Regions from separate parts of the Gemmata sp. SH-PL17 genome, predicted to be linked through region 1. Evidence: riboswitches for the same ligand, from Rfam matches in the RefSeq annotation. Region 1 holds a riboswitch; each other region holds the start of a gene.
What was found. Region 1 has a riboswitch for cobalamin ahead of VT84_RS34985 (PEP-CTERM sorting domain-containing protein). Riboswitches for the same ligand answer to the same signal wherever they lie in the genome.
Positions count from the first base shown of each region.

Region 1 (4,460 bases):
AGTACCACCACAACGTGGGCAAGTCGATCACGGGCGGCGGGGTGTACCGCGGGAAGGCGCTCCCGGAACTGGAGGGGCACTACCTGTACGCGGACTACGTCACGTCCAAGATCTGGGCGCTGAAATACGACGAAACCGCGAAGCGCGTGACCGCGAACCGGACGATCAAAGACCCGGAAAAGCCGGTGCTCTCGTTCGGTGAAGACGAGCAGGGCGAGATGTACTTCCTCATCGTTGCCGCCAACGGTAAGGGGATCTATCGCTTCGTGAAGCAGTAGGCGAACCGCGTTGGTGGTGCGCTTCGCGTGTCGGGCGCACCACCACTCATTTCCAATCGGAACTCACTTCTCCCCCGCGCGCTCCTTGAGCAACTTCGCGGCCGCACCGGTGTGGAACTCCCACGTGCGCATCCCGCTCTCCTCGACCGCTTTCGGGTCCGCGCCCGCGGCGAGCAGCAGGCGCACGGTCTCCACGTTTTTGGAGAGCATCAGCGCGTTGCGCCCGGAGTTGTACTTCTGAGTCGTCTTCGCATTCACGTCCGCTCCGCGGGCGAGTAGCAGCGAGACGAGCTTCACGGCCGCCCGGTTCGCGGCCCACAGGAGCGGGGTGAACCCGTCCGCGTCTCGCGAATCAACCGCAGCGCCCTTATCGAGTAGGGCTTCGGCCAGTTTCACGTTCTGGTGCGACATGACCCACCCCGACCGAATCGCGGCGTACTTCAATGGGTCGCTCTTTTCCTTGTCGCCCAGATTCACGTTCGCGCCCTGCGCAATCAGGTAAAGCGCGACGTCCAGTTTGTCGCTCACAATGGCCGCGATGAGTGGCGTGTAGCCGTACTGCCCGCGCCCGTCGAGTTTCGCCTTCGTCACGACGAGTTCCTTCACTTTGTCCAGGTCGCCGGCGATCGCGGCTTTCACCAGTTCGGCGACCGACGCCTTGGCTGCCGATTTCTTCGGAGCGGGTTTGCCGTCGTCGACCTGCGTGGCTTTGACCTTCCCACCGCTATCCGGCGACAGGTCGATGAAAACCTTGCGCTTGTCCATGACCGTGTCGAAACAGCCCTCACCGATGCCGTCGCTCCACTGACCCTGCGTGTCTTCGATCAGCCCCTGGAGTTCGTCCTTGGTGAGTTTTCGCGCGCTGATGAATTCGGACACGACGCGCAGCTTCTTCGCTGCGGCGTCAAACACGAGAGCCACCCGCCCGCCCTTCAGTTCCAGGTCCGCGATGTCGCCGTGGTGGTACTTGGCGCACGTTTCTTTACCAGAGTGAAGTCCGTCGAACGTGCCGAGTCGCTTGACGTCGGTGATCGGCTCCTCGGTCGCGTCGTCGGTGACTACGACCGGGCCGCTAATCGTAATGGTGAACATGGCGCTGACCTTGGGCTGGGAGAAAGCCGTTACGGTAAGCGACCAACAATACCGAATCTATCTCAGAGAAAAACATCTCTTGGTGAACGGCCGGTGTGAGCCGGCCGAAGTGTTGACCCCAAGCACGCGAACCGCGTTACGCCAGTGCTACGGCTCGCTGGCGGCGCACGTAGACGATGAGCATACCGGCACCAGTCACGAGCAGCACCCAGCTACTCGGTTCCGGGGTCGATACGGCGGTCGGGTTCGATGCGGGGGAGGGTGGGCGGGCGTCGAACCCGTCCGCGAAGCTCCACCCGTCCCACGACCCGTCCTTCAGAATGCGACCGGACATCCCCGTACCGCTGTAGCCCCAATCGGCGTCGCCGGGGTCTTTGGCCCAGTAGCTCCAGTACCCGGTCCACCACCCTTCGCGGTAGAGGTCGCCCGGGTCGGTCGGCGACCGACCATCGGCCAGTCCGCCGTCCCGGTCCGCGGACGCGATCCCGTTCGTGAACGTGAGCGTCGGCGACACGCCGAACACGCCGTTGTGGTTCGCGTCGAACCCGATCCCGAACAGCGCGAACCCCAGACCCGGCCCAAAATCCCCGAGGTTGGCGTAAAGCCCGGTGTTGGACCCGGTGATCGCCCGGAGCATGTCCTCCGCGGTCGCCGTGCCGTCCCACCGGTACCCCCAGATGAACGACGAGGTTCCGGACGCGGTCTTCCAGTCCACCACGAACGCGGCGCGGTTGCTCCCGGTCCCCACCCACATGTCGACGTCATCAAGGGATGTAACGAACCCGGCCTGTGCGCTGCCCGCCAGCCCCAACAACACGCCGAGACAAAGAACGAACTGCCTGAACACGCGAGCCTCCGTTCCCCGGCTCGGGGCCGCTCACCGCGTGCGGTGATGCGTCCGCCCGCTCCGGGACGTAAGCCGTTGGTGCCGGCGTTCTCGCGTTAATGGACCGGTGGAAGTCGCATTTCATGCGACTATCGCGAGGGGTTCGACCGGGGAGACACGGACCGCGGCGCTGGCGCGCCGGGAACGGGAAACGCACGGGCTGCTCCTTCTTCACTGGGCCGGGCGAGGAAACGCCTACGGACCGGGGCGGACGGGCAGCGCCGCGCACGCGCGCGGACAGAGACCTGCCGGTCCGGTCGCCTGGGGTCCGAGGCACCGAACGACGATCACGACAGGCAGGTCTTCTGGCTTACGGCCTTTTGTCGGGTTCGAGCGGCCTTCCCGCGGTGCTCCGCAGTGGCATTGTGCCCGTTCCCGGCCGAATACAGCAGCGGCCCTGCGCCGGATTCTCACCGGCTTCCCTTTTCACCCCCGCCGCGAGAACGGCGGAGACACCTATCGAGTGGGGTGAGTTATACGCGACCAACACCCGGCGTCCAGAACTGTGGGCACCTTCACCGCACAATCATATCTGACTCACGTTTGCGTGTTGCGGCGCGCAAACAAATAGCAACACCGGAGTGTCACGCCCTTCGGTGTGAGTTTTCGCCCGCCGGATTGCTTTCACCGCCCGGGACGGTTAGAGATGTTGAGTGCCCGTGTTGCGTTGTTGAATTGATGGATTTGGTTTTTGTTTGGTGGCACAGGCCTCTGGCCTGTGTGAGTGCCTCCACAGGCCAGAGGCCTGTGCCACGAACACAAAACACAACCAGAGTGGGGGCCACATGGGTTCCAAATCCGTGCGCCGAGCTGCCAAACCCGAACCGCTTCCCGTCCCTAAACCGCGACCGAGCCGCCGAACATTCATCCTCAGCGCGCTCGCAGTGGGCGGGTTCGGGGTGGCATACGGGATCACTAAAAAGATCCAGACCGCGAAGTTGCCCGCACCGACCGACGCGGCCCCTCCCCCTCCGCCCACCATACCGCCGGCCCCCGGCCCACGCGACTCGGTTGGGATGAAGTTGATTCCCGGTGGCGAGTTCACAATGGGTTCGGCCGATTCCGCGTTCCCACGAACCGAGCGCCCGGCCCACAAGGTGAAACTGACCGGCTACTGGATCGATGAAACCGAGGTCACCAATTCCGCGTTCCGGAAGTTTGTCGAAGCAACCAAGTACGTCACGACGGCCGAGAAGAAACCCGACTGGGAGGAGATGAAGAGGTTCGTCCCGCCCGGCACCCCGAAACCGCCGGACGATCTACTCGTGCCCGGATCGCTGGTGTTCAAACAACCCGCGCGGGCTGTGTCCCTCGACAACGTCGCGCAATGGTGGGCCTATGTGCCCGGGGCGTGCTGGAAGAATCCGGAAGGGCCGGAAAGTAACCTCACGGGGAAGGACGATCACCCCGTTGTTCACGTTTCGTGGGACGACGCGGTCGCGTACTGTGCCTGGGTCGGTAAGCGGTTGCCCACCGAGGCCGAATGGGAGTTCGCCGCACGCGGCGGACTTGCCGGGAAACGGTACCCGTGGGGTGATGAAAAGTCGACCGACGATAACCCGCGTGCGAACATCTGGCAGGGCGAGTTCCCGCACCGCAACACCGAACGCGACGGTTACGGGCGAACCGCACCGGTCAAGAGCTTTCCGCCGAACGGGTACGGCTTGTACGACATGGCCGGCAACGTGTGGGAATGGTGCGCGGACTGGTACCGGGCGGACGCTTACGACAGGCTCGCGGACCGTGGAACGAGCGCCGACCCGCAAGGCCCGGGCGACAGTTGGGATCCGGGCGAGCCGTGGGCGCCCAAGCGCGTAACGCGCGGCGGGTCGTTCCTCTGCCACGTCAGCTACTGCGAGAGCTACCGCCCCGGCGCCCGGCGCGGAACGACCCCCGATACCGGCATGTCGCACATCGGGTTCCGCTGTGCCCGATCTGCTTGAAAACGCGCAAGAGCGGTTCGAGGGCACGTGCCGCGAGTCGCACTGCGAGCCGATCCCGGGTTGCTTACCCTCTGTAACCGGCTACAGAAGGCGAACGATCCGAGGCCGTTCGGCGCGCCCGCTCCCACTTCTTGCGCGTTACGGTATGCTGATCGGCACCGCTCCTCGCCCAACCAGAGGCCCGCCATGCCCGACCCTGTCGATCGTCGCACGTTCGCGACCACGTTCGCCGCGAGCATCGTTCTTGGAAGTGAAACGTTC
Region 1 covers NZ_CP011271.1:8,401,275-8,405,734, reverse strand. The annotation lists gene VT84_RS34995 (PQQ-dependent sugar dehydrogenase) at 1-278, shown strand, start outside; gene VT84_RS34990 (ankyrin repeat domain-containing protein) at 342-1,370, opposite strand; gene VT84_RS34985 (PEP-CTERM sorting domain-containing protein) at 1,507-2,217, opposite strand; cobalamin riboswitch at 2,534-2,731, opposite strand; gene VT84_RS34980 (formylglycine-generating enzyme family protein) at 3,042-4,199, shown strand; gene VT84_RS34975 (ankyrin repeat domain-containing protein) at 4,386-4,460, shown strand, end outside.

Region 2 (4,460 bases), 970 kb from region 1:
TTTATCCCTACGTCTGCACCTACCCGGGGCACTGGCGCCGGATGCACGGGGCGCTCTATGTGGTCGCCGACCTCGAAGCGTACCAGGAGAACCCGGAGGCGTACCTCGCGAAGAACCCGCTGACCGTGAAGGACGACCTGCTGAAGTTCAACCGCCCGCGCACCGAGTGGAAGCTCGAAGAACTGGCCGACGCGGTCAAGGAAATGGAGATGAAGGGCGGGCGGAACTTCGCGAACGGCAAGCAGATGTTCACGGTCGGCACGTGTATCGCGTGCCACAAGTTCGGCGGGCAGGGGGCCGAGTTCGGCCCGGACCTCACGAAGCTCGACCCGAAGGTGTTCAAGAGCGGCGTGGACGTGCTCGAACACGTCCTCGACCCGGCGAAGAAGATCGACGACAAGTACGCCGCGTACCGCTTCGTGCTGACCGACGACAAGGTCGTCCTCGGGATGATCGTGGAGGAGAAGGACGGCGTCGTGAAGATCATCGAGAACCCGCTGGCGAACGCGAAGCCGCGCGAGATCAAGCGGGCGGACATCGCCGAGCAGAAGAAGGCCCCGACGTCGATGATGTCGAAGGGGCTGCTCGACAAACTCTCGCGCGACGAAGTCCTCGACCTGCTCGCCTACGTCTGGGGCCGGGCCGATCCGAAGAGCAGGCTCTTCGGCACCGGTCACGACCACTAGGCGCACGTGATTTCTGAAGAGGGCGGGGGCGGTCCCCGCCCTCCGTCGTTTCTGGGCGGCCGGGGGCTACCCGTGTCGATCGCAACGTTCGAGTCTCGGGAACTATCACCTCGCGGTACGCTTGTTCGGCCGTTAAACTGAACGCCATCTCGCGCTAATACCATCGGGCGCGGGCCGTTTCAGGAGCCGCTAACATGAGTCAGTCCGTTGTCAGTGCCGCACTCCTCGAAAAACTGCGCTGCGCCTACACGGCGTGGCACGATTCCCGCGGCACGAGTGACGACACGTGGATCGCGCTCATGGCCGACGACATCGAGATGCGGTCCATCGCGGACGGGGCGCCGGGCATGGACTTCTCCGTGCCGCGCAAGGGGAAAGACGCCATTCGGGGCTACTTCACCGGGCTGCGGGCCGACTGGGAAATGATCCACTACACGTTCGACGAGTTCGTCGTGGACGGGGACCGCGTGGTCGTGTTCGGGCGCTGCGCGTACCGCAACCGCAAGACGGGAAAGGCGGCCGAGTCCGTTATCGTGAACCGCTGGCGGTTCCGCAACGATTTGGCGGTCGAGTTTTTCGAGCTGTACGACACCGCGAAGGCGTTCGCCGCCGCGGTCCCGGACCCGGCGTGACCCGCGGTCACACCCACACGACCGTGCGCGCGGACCGGAAGTCGTGGGCCGCGACCATGCGGCAAATCGCGTCGGCGATCTTCGCCCCGCCCACAACCGACGGCTCAATGGGCGAGATCGGTGAGTAGTCGTCGGCGTGGGCACACGTCACGCGCAGGTCGATCAGCGGGAGCCCCGCGCCGATGGCCGCGCGGGAGATCACGTCGTTGAACGCGGCGAGCGCGGCGCGCTCGGCGGCCCCCAGAACGGGGATCGCGTCGTAAATGGTGCAAAGCGCCGTTGGCTTCCCCAACGCGCGCACGTTCTTCAACATTGTTGCGTAAGCCGCGCGGAACTCGTCCAGCGATTCCGCGACGGTCGCGAGCGCGTCGCCCACGGTCGCGGCCGGTTCGCGCAGGAGCCCGCTCGCCAGGAGCGCGTCGTTCCCGCCGACGCTCACGACGAGGTGCGTCGCGTCGGCGGGGACTCGCGGTAACTGCACCGCAACACCAGTGATCGTGTGGCCGTCCACCGCAACAAGCGTTGTCTTCCAGTCCGGCGGCAGTCCCCGGCGCACCTGCTCGATGACCGGTGGGCGGTCGGGTACGTAACGCGCGTTATCGAAGATAGAATCGCCGAGCAGAACGACGTGACTCATGACCGGCCTTTGCCTCGGAGTACGGACCGAATGCTCGCACTCCGGGGTAAGAGCGCGAACCCGCCCGTGTCAGGATGCTACCCGACGCGGGCGGGTTCGCGGGGCATCAATCTTTCCCGAACTCGATGTCGTTGGTGCCGATGTCCCAGACGATCTCTTTCTTACGCAGCTCGGTCGCGAGCGGGGCCTCCCACGACGGCGCGCCGTTGATCGTCGGCTGGCGCGTCTCCACGTGCCCGTCGGCGAAGCACACGTTCGCGATCCCGTCGTGCCGGAAGTGAACGTTCGGGAACCCCTGGGACGGGGCCGACAGGTACCAGTTCTCGGTGAGCTTGTCGAACGGCGCGCTGTACGGCACGTTCGCCGAGTCCGCGAACGCGATCGTCGCGGACGTGCCGCGCCGGTTGCTCACGACCACGATCGCCTGGCCCGCGATCCCGTTCGAGGCGCTGAACTGGTCGTTGTAGGCGTAGCTCGCCGTCGGGATATCGAACCGCAGCGCGAACCGCTCCGGCCCGAACACCGGGCACTGTACGATCGAGCGGTTGCCCTCCAAATACGGCGACAGGATGCCGGTGCTCGGGTTCATGACGCGCGGGGTCGAGGTGTTGTTCGTGATCTGCCCGAACCAGTACCAGTCGGTGTACGTCATGGTCGGGGCCGATTTCATCGACGAGACGGTGAACTTTCCGCCGTTCGTTTCGGCGTGGTTGTGCAGCGCGAGCCCGAGCTGCTTCAGGCTGTTCTGGCACTTCAACCGCGCGGCCGCGGCCCGCACCTTCTGCACCGCGGGTAACAGCAGGCCGATCAGGATCGCGATAATCGCGATCACCACCAGCAGTTCGATGAGGGTGAACGCACGACGGGTCGGGGGCCGGTGCCCCTGGGGGCGCAAGTGACGCACGGGTTCGCTCCTTCTCGCCGGGACGGGCGAGTGGTGAGTTCGGGGCGGACCGCGTGCGTGAAATCGGGCGGGTTGCTGCGCGCGCAGCGGAGAAACGAGACCGGCCCGTTCACCGGCCCGGTCCGGGGCCACGAACGTTGGAATCGCCAACGGGCAGGTCTTCTGGCTCACGGCTCTTAGCGAGTCTCGCGCAGCCTTCCCGCGGTTGCCCGCAGTGGCGTGGGAGCGCGAACCTCTGGCCGAACACAGCAGCGGCCCTGCGCCGGAATTGCACCGGCTTCCCTTTTCGTCCGCGGCAGAAGCACCCGCCGCGGAACCCGTCTGGCGAACTTACAGCATAGCGACCCCGAACCGCGCGGCAACGCGCGCCGGAGCGGAACGGGAAATTCGTACTAAGGTTCGTGAAATGCACTTCTCCGGCGGGTACAGTGTGGCCACGCATTTCTCTCCCAAGGAATTCTCCTCATGCGTGTCACCTCGTGCGCGATAGTCGTAGCCGGGTTGCTGATCGGCGGTGCGTTCGTGCTCGGACCGCGTTCGTCCGCGCGCCCGACCGAAACCGAACCGGTCCGCAAGGCCACCGGCATCGAGAAACGAGAACTCTGGACAGCATCCAAAGTTGCCGGCTCGCCAGAACCGCCGGACCCGTTCGTCATGGTGAAGGCGTACCCCAAACTGAGTTTCAACGAGGCACTCGAACTGACTGCGGTGCCGGGCCAGAAACTGTGGGCGCTCGCGGAACGGCCCGGCAAGGTTTACGTGTTCGATATGGACCCTGCAAAGACCGAGAAGAAGCTCGTGCTCGACGTGAAACGCGGGATCTACGGACTCGCTCTGCACCCGAAATTCGCTGAGAACGGTTACTTTTACGTGTCGTCCATCACGGCCGGTGACAAGCCCGACGGCACGCGCATCTCGCGCTATACCGTGACCGATCGCGAGAAGATGACGGCCGATCCCAAGAGTGAGAAGGTGGTCTTCACGTGGCCCTCTGGCGGGCACAACGGCGGCTGCATGCGGTTCGGGCCGGACGGCTTCCTCTACCTCTCCACCGGCGACGGGAGCGGCATCGCGGACGGTCTGGAAACGGGGCAGAACCTAGGCACCGTGCTCGGGAAGATTCTCCGCATTGACGTGGACAAGGAAGCCGACGGCAAGCCCTACGCGATCCCGGCGGACAATCCGTTCGCGAGCACCCCGGGCGCACGCGGCGAGGTCTGGGCTTACGGTATCCGGCAGTGCTGGAAAATCAGCTTCGACTCCGCAACCGGCGATTTGTGGGCCGGCGAAGTCGGCCAGGACTTGTGGGAGATGGTCTACAAGATCCAGAAGGGCGGCAACTACGGCTGGAGCGTGACCGAAGGCGCCCACCCGTTTCGGCCCGAGCGCAAGAAGGGGCCGACTCCGATCCTGAAGCCGGTCGTCGAGCACAACCACACCGAAGCGCGGTCGATTACTGGCGGCTTCATCTACCACGGCAAGAAGCACGCGGACTTGAAGGGCGCTTACGTGTACGGCGACTTCGACACCGGCCGCACCTGGATGCTGAAGTACGACGCGAAGGCCGACCGCGTCACGGCCCACACCGAACTCGCGAAAAC
Region 2 covers NZ_CP011271.1:7,429,538-7,433,997, reverse strand. The annotation lists gene VT84_RS40330 (HEAT repeat domain-containing protein) at 1-686, shown strand, start outside; gene VT84_RS30840 (nuclear transport factor 2 family protein) at 881-1,318, shown strand; gene VT84_RS30835 (SGNH/GDSL hydrolase family protein) at 1,326-1,955, opposite strand; gene VT84_RS39775 (DUF1559 domain-containing protein) at 2,062-2,859, opposite strand; cobalamin riboswitch at 2,994-3,195, opposite strand; gene VT84_RS30825 (PQQ-dependent sugar dehydrogenase) at 3,325-4,460, shown strand, end outside.
Region 2: it holds a riboswitch for cobalamin, as region 1 does, so the genes downstream of both, VT84_RS39775 (DUF1559 domain-containing protein) here and VT84_RS34985 (PEP-CTERM sorting domain-containing protein) in region 1, are expected to answer to the same signal.

Region 3 (4,460 bases), 2.5 Mb from region 1:
CGGAACGCGAACGCCATGTGCGCGCTCTCGTCGCGGAACACCCAGTTCGTGCCCGTCGCCAAACCGTGCAACAACCCTTTCGACCGCAGGAAGTACACGTAGGCGAACGCCGCAAAGAAGAACAAGCCCTCGATGCACGCGGCGAAGCAGATCAGGTTCAGCAGGAACGCCCGGCGGTGTGCCCGCGTTTCGAGCGTGTCCAGCCCCTCGATCGAATCGATCCACTTGAAGCAGAAATCGGCCTTCAGTTTGATCGACGGGATGTTGTCCACAGCGGCGAACGCGGCCTCCCGTTCGGCCATCTCCGGCAGGTAGTTGTCGAGCAGCGTGAGGTAGAACTGGACGTGCAGCGCCTCTTCGTAGAGTTGCCGCGACAAGTACATGCGCGCCTCCGGCGCGTTCACGTGCTTGTAGAGGTTCAACACGAGGTTGTTGCCGACGATGGAATCGCCGGTGGCGAAGAACGCGACCAGCCGGTGAATCAGGTGGCGCTCGGCCGGGGTGACGCGCGACCGCAGGTCGGTGAGGTCGGTGGAGAAGTCCACCTCGTCCACCGTCCAGGTGTTCTTGATCGCGTCCTTGTACATCTCGAAGTAGTCGGGGTAGCGCATCGGCCGCAGGGTCAGGCTCATGCCGGGATCGAGGAGCATCGTGAACCTCGTGAATTGCTGTATTTTGTTGGGAATTTGGTTTAATTCGTGAGGCAGAGCAGAGCGCCTTGTGCCACGCTGACGTCTGAATTTCTGCTTGTGGCACAGGCCTCTGGCCTGTGGAGGCGCCACAGGCCTCTGGCCTGTGCCACCCAAAAGCAGGCCCCAGTTACTGACAGGCTTCGCACGAGCCGGGGTTTTCGAGTGAGCACGTCACCGCCGTCGTGTCGGCGGGCGCGGCCTTCGTCACGGTCGTTTTGGCGATGCCGGTCGCGGGCCGGGAGCGGAGGTAGTAGGTGGTCTTCAGCCCGCGCTTCCAGGCGTGCATGTACATCGACGACATCTTGCCGATCGTCGGGCTTTCCAGGAACAGATTGAGCGACTGGCTCTGATCGATGAACGGCCCGCGATCAGCGGCCATGTCGATGAGCGCCCGCATCGGCACTTCCCACGCCGTGCGATACACCGCGCGAAGGTGTCCGGGTAGTTCGTCGAGGCCCTGCACCGAGCCGTCGGCGAGTTTGATCTTCGCCCGCACCGCGTCGTTCCACAGCCCGAGTGACTTGAGGTCATTCACGAGGTAACGGTTCACCTGGAGGAACTCGCCCGAGAGCGTTTCGCGTTTGAAGAGGTTCGACACCTGCGGTTCGATGCACTCGTAAGCACCGACGATCGAAGCAATTGTGGCAGTGGGTGCGATGGCCACCAAGAGCGAGTTCCGCAAGCCGTGTGCGCGAATACGAGCACGGAGCGCGTCCCACCGCGCGGGCTCGGTCGGCGTGACGCCCCACATATCGAACTGGAGCGTGCCGGTCGCGGCCCGCGTTTCGGCGAACGACGGGTGCGCGCCGCGTGCTTCCGCGAGGTCGCAGGAGGTCGCCAGCGCGTGGTAGTAGATCTCTTCCTGAATGCGGCGCGAGAGGTCGCGGGCCGCGGGCGCATCGAACGGGAGCTTCAGTTTGAAGAACACGTCCTGAAGTCCCATCACCCCCAGCCCGACCGGGCGCCAGCGCGCGTTCGACGCAGCCGCGGCCGATGTCGGGTAGAAGTTCACGTCAATAACGCGATCGAGGAACCGCACCGCGATCCGCACCGTCTCGGCGAGTGCATCGAAGTCGAAGCCGTCGGCCGTAACGTGGCGGGCAAGGTTCACGGAGCCGAGATTGCAGACCGCGGTTTCACCGGTCGATGTCACCTCGACGATCTCGGTGCAGAGGTTCGAGCTGTGAACGACGGTCCCGTCCGCGGCGGTCTGATTGCAGGTGCGGTTGCAGGCGTCCTTGAAGGTCATCCACCCGTTGCCGGTTTCGGCCAGCGTTTTCATCATCCGAGCGTACAAATCACGGGCCGGCACGCACTTCGCCGCGAGACCGCGTCGCTCGGCTTCCACGTAGGCCGCGTCGAATGCTTCACCGAACAAGTCGGTCAGGTGCGGAACCACCTTCGGGTCGAACAGCGACCACTCCTCGCCCGATTCCACACGCCGCATGAAGAGGTCCGGCACCCAGTTCGCGAGGTTCAGGTTGTACGTGCGCCGGGCCGGGTCGCCGGTGTTGTCGCGCAACTCCAGGAACTCTTCCACGTCCGCGTGCCACGACTCCAGGTACACGCAGCACGCCCCCTTGCGCTTGCCGCCCTGGTTGACCGCGGCCACGGACGAATCGAGCGTCTTGAGCCACGGAACGATCCCATTGCTGTGCCCGTTCGTGCCGCGAATTAGCGACCCGCGTGAGCGAATCCGGTGGTACGCCAGCCCGATCCCGCCCGCGAACTTCGAGAGCTTCGCGACGTCGGCGTAGCGGTCGTAAATCGCTTCGAGGTCGTCGGTAGGCGAGTCGAGCAGGTAGCACGACGACATTTGCGGGCGCGCGGTGCCGGAGTTGAACAGGGTCGGCGTGCTCGGGAGGTAGCGGTGCGCGGCCATGAGCCGGAACAGTTCGATCGCGTCCGCGGCGAAATCCGCCAGACCACACGCGACACGCAGAAAGAAGAACGCGGGCGTCTCGATGACGTGCCGCGTTTCGGGGTGCCGGAGCAGGTAGCGATCGTAAACGGTTCGCAGCCCGAAGTATTCAAACAGGTCCGGTTGTTGTTCCCCCGCCGCGGCGTTGAGCTTGCGGGCGTTGGCCGATACGAACGCGAACGTCCCCTCGGCCACCAATCCGTGCCGGTATCCAGCCGCGATCGACTGCGAGAACGAATGAACGTCCTGGTTCGTGACTTCTTTGTCGATGTACGTCGAGAGCAACCGCGCCGCGAGCCGCGAATACTCCGGCTCCTCCGCGATGAGACAGGCCGCCGTCTGGATCGAGAGCCGGTCGAGCTCCGCGGTGGTCGCGCCGTCGTAAAGCCCGCCGATCGTCTTCACGGCCACGCGCATCGGGTCGACGGTCGGCAGTCCGCCCGCACACCTCTGCACGGCGCGGACGATCTTGTTCACGTTGACATCTTCGAGCGCGCCGTTGCGCTTGCGAACCTTCATGATTGCTTGGGGGCCAAGGAACCGAGAGGGACTGACGGGCGGTGGCGCTACAGCGCGATCGATGGTGGAAGTGGTCACGTCGCTCTCTCCCGGATGAACGCAATAAAGCGCGGGGAGTGAGCGAAGGCAGAGAGGAACGCGCATGCGGGCGCGGACCAGCCGCCCGCTGCCTTCCCCACGAAAGCACGGTTATGTCGCGCGATTTTTGGTTCGCGCGGTCGCACGGCAGGTCTTCGGACTCGCAGGCGCGTGCGGCTCACCGCACACCTACTAACCGTCGCTTCCCAACCCGACGCGGGTCAGTGCGTGTGACGGCGTTTGTTCCTGCATACCGCTGCGGGGGCAGTCCCGGATTCGCACCGGGTTCCCTTTTCATCGGCCCGCACGAAGCGAGCCGAACCGACGACAGGAAGCGTGTATCGGCCAATGTGTTTTGGGGTAATGAAGTTAATCCCCGAGTAGTGTGGGATCGATGTCAGTTTTCGGCGCGGTTGCGCCGGATCGATCGAAGTGAACGCCAATACCAGACGAACTGCCGAAGTTAGCCGACCGGTGAGAATAGCGAAGAGTTTTTGACAGGATTAACAGGGTCGACAGGATTCAAAAAAGCAACTGCGATCAGTCGAGCTGTCGGCCCGGGCACATCGGCCCAAAGAATAACGGCCGGCATCAGCCGGCCGCCACCAAACGGGATTAGCACGCGGTCGCGGTGCAGCCGAACTGTTCGGCCCGCCTCGCGCGGACGGCTTCGCGCTGGCGCCGACGGGCTTCACGCTTGTACTCGCACTGGTAGGCGGTGTACTTGGCGTGGCACCCGGTGCAGCGGATGAAGCCGCTCACCGCTTGTTGGCCGCACCCGGCGATGATGCACACCCGGCTGGCCTTGCGCTCGGCGTATTTCGCCCGTTCGCGTTCGCGTTCCCGCTCGCGGTGCGGTTGGCACAGCACCGAGCCGGGAACTTGGGGGGCGTCGCAGAAACGGCAGAGGCCCAGGGCTTGGCGTTCTTCTTTCGTTTTCGTGTTCGAGGTCATATCAGATTGTGTGAAATAACCGCGTAGTTCGGCTCACCGAACCCACGAGGTCGTGTTGTGCGGAAGTATCAGGCCCGAATCGGCGCGACTGCTACGAGTGCGATGAGGCGGTTACCTCTCCGATTTCGAGCACCCAATAACGTTGTTTCTGGCGCTGATTGAAAGAACGAATGTGCCGTCAAAAACAAACCTTCGCAACGCGGGACTGGTGCCTTCTTTCGTTGGCACAGTGCGCAGCGAGGGCGCGTTGACGGAATTAACCGAGCCGTGGCGGGTGGAAGATAGACGAGGCCCGA
Region 3 covers NZ_CP011271.1:5,883,418-5,887,877, forward strand. The annotation lists gene VT84_RS24270 (ribonucleotide-diphosphate reductase subunit beta) at 1-650, opposite strand, end outside; gene VT84_RS24275 (ribonucleoside-diphosphate reductase subunit alpha) at 820-3,132, opposite strand; cobalamin riboswitch at 3,339-3,546, opposite strand; gene VT84_RS24280 (hypothetical protein) at 3,826-4,164, opposite strand.
Region 3: it holds a riboswitch for cobalamin, as region 1 does, so the genes downstream of both, VT84_RS24275 (ribonucleoside-diphosphate reductase subunit alpha) here and VT84_RS34985 (PEP-CTERM sorting domain-containing protein) in region 1, are expected to answer to the same signal.

Region 4 (4,460 bases), 2.0 Mb from region 1:
ATGGCCCTCATAAAGCAACGATACTAGCGATCAATTCAATTTCACCAATTACATCGATTTAATCAACAAGTTAAATCATATCAATCACGTCCCCTGGGTTCTCAATGCCGCGGCCAATTCCCTATCGGAAGATGTGTCTATACGGGGAACAATAACGTTTGAAATTCCATCCCGATATTCCCGGCCCGAGTTCCCGCGCTCGCGATTCAGGAGCCGTCATGGTTAGGGGTTCGCGCGCCTTCGCGCCCACGTTGCGTTTCCCGTTACACGTGGAAGCACTGGAGGCCCGGTGGGTGCCAACGGCCTACACTCTGACACCGGTCGTTCCGGTCGTTGACGCAGCTATGGCGGCCCGGTTGTCGGCGGTGATCCAGCGCGGGGCGGCCGCCGGGAACCAGACGAACGTCTTCACGCGGGCCGGCGACAGCATCACGTTCTCGAACAACTTCCTCATCCCGCTCGCAACGCCCTCTATGGGGGTCGACCTCGCCGGGGACGGCTCGCTCAACGACACGCTCGCCTACTTCCGCGCCGGCCAGATCGGGGGATCGAACTCCTTCGCGCACCCGAGCGTCGCGGCCGTGAGCGGGTACAAGTCCGCGGACGTACTCGGGCTGTTGCCCAGCGAACTCGCGGTCAGCAGGCCCGCGTTCGTCCTCGTCATGGTCGGGACGAACGACGTCGCCGCGGGCGTGCCGCTCGACACGTTCCGGCAGAACCTGACGCGGATCGCCGAGACCGCACTGAACATGGGCGTGGTCCCCGTCCTCAGCACGATTCCGAACAGCAAGTTCTCGGCCGAACTGGAACGGCTACAACCGAGTTACAACCAGGTCATCGAAGACGTCAGCGAAGCCCTCCGGGTGCCGCTCTGGAACTACTGGCGGGCGCTCCAGCAGCTCCCCAATTTGGGGATCAGCGCGGACGGCGTTCACCCCAGCGTGTCCCCAACAGGTGGAGGCGATTTGACCGAGAAGGGACTTCAGTTCGGCTACAACGTCCGCAATCTCACCGCGCTCCAGACGCTCGATAAATTGCGGCGCGTTCTGATCTCGGGCCAGTCGCCCGACTTACCGAGCGACAATCAATCGTGGGCGCCGCTCACGAATGCCCTCGCCGTGGCCGCGGGAGACACAACCGGCTTTCAGGTCGAAGTGATCGACACGACCACGCGGCGCACGCTGTTCCGTTTCGATCCGTTCCCCGGGTTCGACGGAACCGTCCGCGTCGCGCTGGCGGACGTGAACCACGACGGCGTACCGGATCTCATCGCGTCGGTCGGCCCCGCTGGGCCGCCACACGTCAAGGTGTTCGACGGCCAAACGGGATCACTGATCGCGAGCTTCTACGCCTTCGACGCCGGTTTAACGACGGGTCTGAGCCTCGCAACTGGTGACGTGAACCGCGACGGCGCGGCCGACATCATCGTGTGCCCGGAAGCCAACGCCCCCGCACACGTAAAAGTATTCAGTGCATCCGGTGAGTTACTGGATAGCTTCCTCGCGTTCCCGTCGGCGTTTACGGGCGGCGGGCGCGTCGCGAGCGGGGACGTGAACCGGGACGGCGCGGCCGACATCATCGTCACGGCCGGGACCGGCGGGCAGGGACACGTCATGGTGTTTTCGGGAACGGATCTCGGGCTGTTGGCCAGTTTCTTCGCATTCGGCCCCGCGTTCGCGGGGGCGCTATCCGTAACCGCGGGCGACTTCGACGGCGACGGAGCCGCGGAAGTCGCCGTGGCCCCTTCGACTGCCGGGTACGATCCGCACGTAAAAGTGCTCCGCCCGCTGACGGAAGAGGTTGTGAGTAGCTTCTACGCTTACGATCCCGGGTTCCGTGGGGGCGTGCAACTCGCCACGACCGGCCGCAACGGGCACCGCGCGCTGGTTACCGCCACAAACACCGCGGCCGCAACAGACATTCGGATTCTCGATGCTCCTTCAAACGGCGTGTTGGATGCGTTCTTCGTATACGAAACTGGTTTCCGCTTCGGTGCGTCGCTCGGAGGGTAGTACCGAAGCGTGCGGATTACGTGTCTTCTGTAGCCGGCCTCACGAGCCCGAATTTCAATCGTCACAGGTAGTGTCGTTTGCGGATGATGCGTGCGGCGTTGGTGACGAGCTTACGACATTGCTCGCGATGAACGCGAACGGAAGAACGCCCCTAAAGGCCCGTGCCTCACAGGTTGTGGACGCTCCACCGCTCGCGGCATAAGCCAGTTGCGTCTCGACAGGTTCGCGCCGCCATCAGGCGGCGCGACGAAGAGGGAAGCCGGTGCGAATCCGGCGCAGGGCCGCTGCTGTGTTCGGCCAGGGTTCTCGGGCACTCGCCACTGTGACCATAGGTCACGGGAAGGCGCCCGCAACCCGTTACGAGCCGTGAGCCAGAAGACCTGCCTGTCGTTCATTGTTCGGTGCCTCGGAACCAGGCGACCGGGCCGACGGGCTTTTCGTTCGCGTGCATCCCCGTCCGCTCGTTTCCGGTCTCCGCAGGCACCCCCTTCCGCCCGTCCCGGCGAAGAGGAGCCGATCTGTGTCTCGCGAAGAATCGTTTAGTCCTTCGTCTCGTTCCTGGCTGCCGCGCGTTGCGGTGCTATCTGTTGTCATCGCGCTCGCGGCGGTTGTCCGGGTTGTGCCCCACCCACTGAACTTCACGCCAATCGGGGCAATGGCGATCTTCAGCGGGGCGTACTTCACGGATCGACGGGCCGCGTTGGTGGTCCCGCTGGTTGCTCTCTTCGTTGGTGATCTCTTCACCAGTTTGCACGTCCTGATCCCGGTCGTGTACGCCAGTTTTGCCCTGAACGTGCTGATCGCCCGGTGGCTGCGTTCTCATCGCACGGTTGTGGCAACGGCGACCGTAACGCTACTCGGCGCGCTCCAGTTCTTCATCGTCACCAACTTCGCGTGTTGGATCGCCTTCTACCCGCACACGGCCGAAGGTTTGCGTGAGTGCTACATCGCCGCCCTCCCGTACTTCCGGAACACGCTCCTCGGGGACACGGTGTTCGTTGGTCTCTTGTTCGGCGGATGGGCCGTCGCGGAACGCGCGTTCCCAGTGCTGCGCGAACCGGCACCGGCCACCGCGACAGTTTGAGCACTGGAGGCAGTCATGCGGATCGTGTCTCTGTTACCGAGTTCGACCGAGATCATCTGCCAACTCGGTCTGGGTGACGCACTCGTGGGCGTAACGCACGAGTGCGACTACCCGCCGTTCGTGGCGGACTTGCCGAAGGTCACGCGCACGCTGATCCCGCACGACGCCTCCAGTCGCGAAATCGATGAGCTGGTACGGGAGCGCCTGAAAACCCAGCGTGCCCTGTACACACTCGATCTGCCCACACTGGAGCGCCTGCGCCCCGACCTGATCGTCACGCAGGCGCTATGTGATGTGTGTGCCGTGGCCGAAGCCGAGGTCACGGCTGCAGCCTGCGCACTGCCCGGGCGCCCGCGCGTCGTCAACCTCGAGCCGACGTCACTCGACGAGGTGCTCACGACGCTCCGTATGGTCGCAGACACCGCGGGCGTGTCGGATCGGGCCGATGCCGTCATCGGCGCGTTGCAGCAGCGCATCGATTCCGTTGCCGCGCGCTCGATGCGCGTAACGGAGCGTCCGCGCGTGGTCGTTTTGGAATGGCTCGACCCGCCGTTCAGTTGCGGGCACTGGACTCCAGAGTTAGTTCAGTTGGCCGGTGGGGACGAGGTTCTCGGGCGCGCCGGTCAACCGTCACGAACACTGACCTGGGACGAAGTCATTGCGGCTCAACCCGATGTGCTGTTCGTGGCGTGCTGCGGGTTCTCGCTGGAACGAACACTAGTGGACCTACCGGGGCTGTGCTCCCGTCCCGGGTGGGCGAACCTGCCCGCAGTGAAGACCGAGCAGGTGTACGTCACGGACGGCAATGCGTACTTCAGTCGCCCCGGTCCGCGATTGGTGGACAGCCTAGAGATCATCGCTCACACGCTTCACCCCGACCTGCACCCGCTCCCGCCAGGATTACCACCCGCGCAACACTGGGTGCTGAATCGCGCGAGCTGCCGATCTTCTGTAGCCGGCCTCTGTGAGGCCGGTGAGCCACACACAGTAGACGTCCCGGCCTCTGTGAGGCCGGCTACAGAAAACAATCAAAACAAGATCATATGACGCGCACCGAACTGGGTACCGAACGAGTGGCGTGCGTATGAAGCCGCGAGTTCTGCTGTCGTGGAGTTCGGGCAAGGACTCGGCTTGGGCGCTACACGAACTACGGCGCCGCGGGGACGTCGAAGTGGTGGGGTTGGTCACCACGCTGAACGAGGCGTTCGGGCGAGTCGCCATGCACGGCGTCCGTGCAGAACTGGTGCAAGCGCAAGCCGAAGCAGTCGGCCTACCGCTCTGGCCGGTGCCGCTGCCGTGGCCGTGCTCGAACGAACAGTATGAAACCCGGATGCGCGCCCTGGTCCAAAAGGCTCGTGCCGAAG
Region 4 covers NZ_CP011271.1:6,385,567-6,390,026, forward strand. The annotation lists gene VT84_RS26255 (GDSL-type esterase/lipase family protein) at 219-2,012, shown strand; cobalamin riboswitch at 2,215-2,415, shown strand; gene VT84_RS26260 (DUF6580 family putative transport protein) at 2,533-3,096, shown strand; gene VT84_RS26265 (cobalamin-binding protein) at 3,112-4,143, shown strand; gene VT84_RS26270 (ATP-binding protein) at 4,181-4,460, shown strand, end outside.
Region 4: it holds a riboswitch for cobalamin, as region 1 does, so the genes downstream of both, VT84_RS26260 (DUF6580 family putative transport protein) here and VT84_RS34985 (PEP-CTERM sorting domain-containing protein) in region 1, are expected to answer to the same signal.